DNA from 3 places in the Streptomyces sp. NPDC027962 genome. Region 1 is predicted to be linked to each of the others. Evidence: riboswitches for the same ligand, from Rfam matches in the RefSeq annotation. Region 1 holds a riboswitch; each other region holds the start of a gene.
What was found. A riboswitch is a leader RNA that binds a small molecule or an ion and turns the genes downstream of it on or off. The one in region 1 is predicted to bind cyclic di-AMP.

Region 1 (2,193 bases):
GCCTCGAACGCACCGGTGGAGGCACCGGACGGAACTGCAGCACGACCCGTGCTGCCGTCGTCGAGGCCAACCTCGACCTCGACCGTGGGGTTGCCTCGGGAGTCCAGGATTTCCCGGGCTACGACGACGTCGATGGACGGCACGAGCATCTCCTTCTGGGATGTGACGCGAGAAAAAGTGCAGAGGTCTGCTTGGCCTTGCGGCAAGAGCCTAACCGCCCGGAGGGCAAAGGCAGGCCGATGCCCGCCCGCTGGGACGAAAAAGGGCATCAAGACTCTCGTCACCGGACAAACAGGGTCGGATCTACCTGCCGGTAACCGATGTTGGGGCTGTTTCCGGGCCCGGACGGACCGAACCCCGGGCGCGGTTCCGGTCCCAGGACGGACCGAACCCCGGCCCGGCGCGTTCGGGGGAAGGTGCGCCGGACCGGGGTGGTCGGATCCCGTGGCGGACGGGGGTGCCCCCTACATCCACGGCCTCTCACCCACGGGCGGAGGTCAGCTCAGGTGGAGCTGCTGGCCGGGGTGGATCACGTCGGCGTTCTCGACGATGTCCTTGTTCAGCTCGAACAGCTTCTCCCAGCCGCCCTTGACCTTCTCGGTCTCGGCGATCTTGCTCAGGGTGTCGCCGGCCTTGACCTCGTACTCGCCGTCGCCCTTCTTGAAGGACTTGGCCTTGGGTGCGGCCTTCTCGGCCTTCTTGGCCGGGGCGGGGGCCTCGGAGCGCTCGGAGCGCGTGGTGGGGACCCCGGAGCGCTCGGTGGAGGGCTGCGACTGCTCGGTGGAGCCGCTCGCGGGGGAGGCGCCGGACAGGCCGACGCCGCAGTGCGGCCAGGCACCCTTGCCCTGGCCGGCGAGGACCTTCTCGGCTATCTGGATCTGCTGCGACTTGGACGCCTGGTCGGCGGTCGAGGCGTACGCGGTGCCGCCGTAGGCGGCCCAGGTCGAGGCGGAGAACTGCAGGCCGCCGTAGTACCCGTTGCCGGTGTTGATGGACCAGTTGCCGCCGGACTCGCACTGGGCGACCGCGTCCCACTCGGAGGTGGTCGCGGCGGAGGCGGAGGTGGCGCCGAGCATCGGTGCGGCGATGGCGGCACCGGCGACACCGGCGAGCGTGGCGATACGGACGGCCTTCGACGGGCGACGGTGCTTGGCCTTGCTGGAACGCAGCATGAAGCTTCTCCTCACCGACGCCTACGAGGTGAGCTGTCGGGTTCGGACCTGTGAGTGCCCGGCCGCGCGTCCTTGCGCGCGGCTCCACCCCCAGCCGTTCACGGCCGTCCTTCATGGACGGCCGGGACCGGCGCTTACCTTGGGTCCCCCGCTCCTGCCTTCGGCGCTGTGAGCGACGAGTGTTCCCCCCGACCGACGGCAGGATTCGGCGTGACGGTCGACGGGGCCCGCGGTGGCGAGCGGTTCAGACCGTAAACACAGTGCTCCCCGATGTTCAAAGACGAACATCGGGGAGAAATCACCCATTCCGACTGCCTGATAGCGCCCGTTTGTGCAGGTGAGGGGCGAAGTGGCCGAAATCGGGGGGCGATTTGGGCCACTTGCTGCAAAGAGACCCTTGTCTCACCGGAACAGAACGGACAAAGGGTTGCGAATCGCCCAGCCAAACTGGCCCTAGTCCAGGCCCAGATCAAGCCGCTGACCGGGCAGGATGAGGTCGGGGTCGGACCCGACGGTCGCCTCATTGCCCTCATAGAGCGCCGGCCACCCTCCTGGCACCTTCCGCTCGGCTGCGATGTCACACAGGTTGTCGCCGGGCTGAACGGTGTAGGCGTCGGGGCTCGTTGACTCATCCACGCCATTACGAGCGGAACCGTCACCTCGTGAGGCATGGCGACCGGTTTCGCGCGCTTCGCCCGTATCGCCGGTTTCCACCTCGTCGCCGGCGGGCGCGCCGCGGTGCTTGCCGGTGCCGTCGGCAGCGTCCCCGGCCGGATCCGCCCCGGCGGCGCCTTCGGAGGCGTCAGGGGCGCCCGGCCCGGACGGGTCGGTGGTGTCGTCGCCCTTGGGGGCCGGCCGGCCGGTGGCGTCGCCCGACGACTCGGCCGCGTCCGCGCCGCCCCCTACGTCGGACCTGCCCGAAGAGTCCTCGGACCCGGCCGGCTCGACCGGCTCGGTCGATTCGGCGGGGTCCGCCGACGCCTCGTCGGCGGGCGCGTCGCTCTGCTCCGGCAGCGGCAGA
Region 2 (2,193 bases), on a different contig from region 1:
CTCAGAACCTGCGCGGCTGAGGACCGGGCACGGCCAACGGGCCGGAGACCGGGGGCGCCGCCGGACGCCCCGGGCTCCGGCCCGGTGAAGTGTTGCGGCCTGCCGGCCGTGCAACGGTCCCGTCAGTAGGGGCCGTTCACGTTGTCGATCGAGCCGTAGCGGTCGGCGGCGTAGTTGCACGCGGCCGTGATGTTGGCGACCGGGTCGTACAGGTCGTTGGCCGTGCCGGGGACGTGGTACGCGTCGAAGGTCGGCTGGATGACCTGCAGCAGGCCCTTCGAGGGCGTGCCGTTGATGGCGTTGATGTCCCAGTTGTTGATGGCTCGCGGGTTGCCGGAGGACTCACGCATGATGTTGCGGTGAATTCCCTCGTAGGTTCCCGGAATTCCGTGCCGGGCCATGACGGCCAGCGATTCCTTGATCCAGCCGTCGAGGTTGTTCGCGTAGGTGGCGGGTTTGGCGGCGGGGGCCGTCTTCCGCTCCGAGCGGTCCGCACGGTCGGTCGCGGCGGCCCGGTCGGCCTTCTTGGGCGCGGCCTTTTCCTTGGCCGGGGACTTTGCGCCGATCGTGAGCTCGAGACCGGGGTGAATCAGTGCCGGATCGTGACCGATGGCTCTCCGGTTGTCATTGAAGAGCTCCTTCCAGCCGCCGCTCAGGGAATACTTGGTGGCGATCTTGGAAAGGGAGTCACCCGCGACCACGGAATAGGTGACGACCTTGGACTTCTGTGCGGCGACCTGCGCGGCAGCGGCCACGGTGACCGGCGCGACAGCCTTCTCCGCGGCCACGGGCAGCGCGGCCGGCGCTGCCTGCGCAGTGGTGGTGACCATGAGGGGGAGGGCGAGTGCGGCACCGCCCGTGCCCGCTGCGACGAATCCGCGGGTAAGTGAACGGGACTTGGGACGACGGTGCTTACCCTTTGCGGGCATGGCGAATTCCTCTCCGTCGCCTGCGAGGTGAGCTGTCGGGTTCGGGCTGGAGATGCCCGGTCGCATCTGATGGCGACTTCACCCCGAGCCGTTCCGGGATTCCGGATCGGCGGCTTACCTGGTTCCCCCGCTCCTGCCGTACGTGAGTGGGTGCGGTTTAACCGGACGGCGGCAGGATTCGGCGGTCCGTCCGGATTGACGGTGACGTTAAGCGAGAGGATCCCGGCGAAACAAGTCCTGAATTCCACATCACAAAGCGGACGTCTCCCCCCGACGGGCAATTCATATTGTCAGTGCCGCGTCAAAAGGCTCAAATTCCGCCCAGGCAACGGGAACTGGCCCGTGCGGCGGTATCCGCACAGAGCGGACCAGGTGACCGACATCACGAGGGATCGGGGCAACCTCCAGGGTTGCCCCATAACCCCCAAAGAGCTTCAACTCACAGGAATGCATGGCAATTCGACTTACAAACTTAATGCGGGAAAAAACCTCTATACCGGACATAGAGGAGCATTGCCGGGCAGGTCGCCTCCGTCCCCCACAGCACGAGCGGGGAACACTCAGTCCACGGGCCAGGTGTGCGCCGGCGCGTTCAGGTGCATGTAGGCGATGTACTGCTGCGTCATCAGCCGAAGCGCCTCGTGGTGGTCGACGCGGCTCGTGGCGTCTATGTGGTGGTACATCTCCGCCTGCCACACCGCGCCGTTGCGCCCGGTGACGCAGCGCTGCTCGATGATCCCCAGCAGCGGCTCCCGCCACGCCGCGTCCATGCCGGAGAGCTCGAGACCGCGATGGGCCATGGGCAGCAGACGCCTCAGTACGAGCTCGGCCACCGGCACCTCGCCCATGCCCGGCCAGTACAGGTCCGCGTCGATGCCGTGCCGCGCCGCGGCGTGCAGATTGTCCTCGGCGGCCTGGAACGACATCCGGGACCAGATCGGCCGCTCCTCGTCGACCAGGGCGCGGGTCAGCCCGTAGTAGAAGGCGCCGTTCGCGAGAGTGTCGGCGACGGTCGGGCCGGCAGGCAGGACCCGGTTCTCGACGCGCAGATGCGGTCGGCCGTGGGAGACGGCGTAGACGGGGCGGTTCCACCGGTAGATGGTGCCGTTGTGCAGGGTCAGTTCGGCCAGCTCCGGTGTGTCCCCGCCATCGAGCGTCCCGCGCGGATCCTCCTCGTCGCACAGGGGCAGCAGGGCGGGGAAGTAGCGCACATTCTCCTCGAAGAGATCAAAAACGCTGGTGATCCACCGCTCGCCGAACCACA
Region 3 (2,193 bases), on a different contig from region 1:
CGGCGATCGACAGCCCGGCGCGGTCCTTGCCGGCGGCGCAGTGCATCAGGGCCGGGACGCTGTCCTCGGCCAGGGCGTGCAGAACCTGGCTGTGCTCGGCCGTACGCTCCTTGATGATCATGCGGTAGGAGGCGATCATCCGCCCGGCGCCCTTGCCGTCGTCGAGGATGGCCTTGAGCTGATCGAGGTTGCCGTCCCGGACCATCTTCCAGAACTCGGCGCCGTCGGCCGGGTCGCTCAGCGGCAGATTCACATTGCGCACGCCGGGCAGCTCGACGTCCGGGCCCTCCAGCCGCTGGTCGGCGGCGTTGCGGAAGTCGAAGATCGTATGGAGTCCCAGGGTCGTGAGGAACGTCGCGTCGCCCGCCGTCGCGTGCGCCAGGTGTCCGCTGCGGAACAGTCGGCCGTGCCGCACCCGCCGCCCGTCCACAGTCGGCAGTCCGCCCACGTCCCGGAAGTTGCGGACGCCGGTCAGATCCGGCTCTGTCGAGGGGGCCTGCGGCAGCTGCTGCGTCACGAGGACTCCTTCAGGTACTGCCGTCGGCGCTGCTCGCCGACGATGGCGCGGCTCCGACGATACGACACCCGTTCATGAGGCACTCATCTCGGCCATGAACCAATGGTGTTGACGGCCGCGCGCCGATTTCCTCGGGGCGTGGCCCCGGCGGTCCGCGCGGCGGGTGATGTGCGGACCTGTGCGGTCCTGCGAAGGCGAGCCTCCACACCCAGGGGGCGAAATGGTGCATCTGTATAGAGTGCGAGCATTTCGGGCGACGGTGACAGGGGGGTGATCTCGGCCTCCCGTTGCCATGACCGGCACCGCATTCCCGTTCCTTCGATGGGGGTGGAAGCGAGGGGCGACAGTGCGTTGCGTTAAGTGCGGGAGTAGATGACTAAATGCATCTTCTGTCCGAATTGCTCGTTTCGGCATAACGTGCCCCGTAAGCAGGGGAGATGGGTTGCGGTCCGTGAGCAGCGTCATATCTGTGACGTTCTGTGGCCGCGTCCGGCGCGCGAGTTCCCTTCTCGGTAAGGGGATTGATGCTCCGTTGTCCACGGAGGGTGACCGGGAAATCCCCGTTGATATCAGTCCCGTCATTGATCGGGGAAAATCGTGGCTTGTCCGGGACTGCCCGACTCGCCTACGGTCACGCTCAATCCGGACGGACCGCCTAATCCTGCCGCCGCCCGGAATTCGAACCCACCCACGTGTGGCAGGAGCGGGGGACCCAGGTAGTACGCCGATTCCGGTCAATTCGGACGGCTTGGGGTGAAGTCGTGCACGTTCGCGACCGGGCATCTCCAGCCCGAACCCGACAGCTCACCTCGCAGGCGCCGGAGAGGAAAGCGCCATGCCCGCAAAGGGTAAGCACCGCCGTCCCAAGACCAACCCGATCACCCGCGGCTTCGTCGTCGCCGGTACGGGTGGCGCCGCCATCGCGCTGCCCCTGTTCGGCGCCACCTCTGCCAACGCCGCACCCGCGGCGGCTCCGGCCACCGCTCCGGAGCAGGCCGCCGCCGTGGCCCCTGCCGCCGTCGAGGCCGCCGCCCTTCAGGGCGCCAAGAAGGCCCCGCAGACGTACACCGTCGTCCCCGGCGACTACCTGTCGAAGATCGCCGAAGAGCGGAACGTCCGCGGCGGCTGGAAGCAGCTCTTCAACGACAACCGCCGCGCCATAGGCGCCGACCCCGCGCTGATCCACCCGGGTCTCGAGCTGACGATCGGTGCCAAGTCCAAGGTCAAGAACGACCCCGAGCCCCGCGCCGAGTCGCAGCCCCGTCCCTCGCGTGACGACTCGCGGCCCGCCGCTCCGCAGGCCGAGGCTCCCGCGAAGGAGGCTCCCGCGAAGGAAGCCGCCACCCCGGCGCCGGCGTCCGGCTTCTCCGCCCCGGTCGACGCCGGCGTCACCACGCAGTACCGCGCCTCCGGCGCCATGTGGTCCAGCGGTTACCACACCGGCGTCGACTTCGCCGCCCCCTCCGGCACCTCTGTGAAGGCCGTCGCCGCGGGCACCGTCGTCTCCGCCGGCTGGAGCGGCGCGTACGGCAACGAGGTCGTCATCCAGCACACGGACGGCACCTACTCCCAGTACGCCCACCTCTCCTCGCTGGGCGTCTCCAGCGGTCAGTCCGTGTCCGGTGGTCAGCAGATCGGCCTCTCCGGCTCCACGGGCAACTCCTCCGGCCCGCACC

Region 2: it holds a riboswitch for cyclic di-AMP, as region 1 does, so the genes downstream of both, ACZ4SA_RS24510 (LysM peptidoglycan-binding domain-containing protein) here and ACZ4SA_RS31905 (transglycosylase family protein) in region 1, are expected to answer to the same signal.
Region 3: it holds a riboswitch for cyclic di-AMP, as region 1 does, so the genes downstream of both, ACZ4SA_RS09255 (M23 family metallopeptidase) here and ACZ4SA_RS31905 (transglycosylase family protein) in region 1, are expected to answer to the same signal.

The regions. Positions count from the first base shown of each region.
Region 1 is NZ_JBVHTA010000049.1:22,046-24,238, forward strand. Features, by position in the region: gene eno (phosphopyruvate hydratase) at 1-143, opposite strand, end outside; gene ACZ4SA_RS31905 (transglycosylase family protein) at 498-1,172, opposite strand; cyclic di-AMP (ydaO/yuaA leader) riboswitch at 1,176-1,348, opposite strand; gene ACZ4SA_RS31910 (transglycosylase family protein) at 1,626-2,193, opposite strand, start outside.
Region 2 is NZ_JBVHTA010000028.1:85,654-87,846, forward strand. Features, by position in the region: gene ACZ4SA_RS24510 (LysM peptidoglycan-binding domain-containing protein) at 123-929, opposite strand; cyclic di-AMP (ydaO/yuaA leader) riboswitch at 932-1,092, opposite strand; gene ACZ4SA_RS24515 (glutamate-cysteine ligase family protein) at 1,490-2,193, opposite strand, start outside.
Region 3 is NZ_JBVHTA010000007.1:122,384-124,576, reverse strand. Features, by position in the region: gene ACZ4SA_RS09260 (tyrosine-protein phosphatase) at 1-517, opposite strand, end outside; cyclic di-AMP (ydaO/yuaA leader) riboswitch at 1,193-1,350, shown strand; gene ACZ4SA_RS09255 (M23 family metallopeptidase) at 1,353-2,193, shown strand, end outside.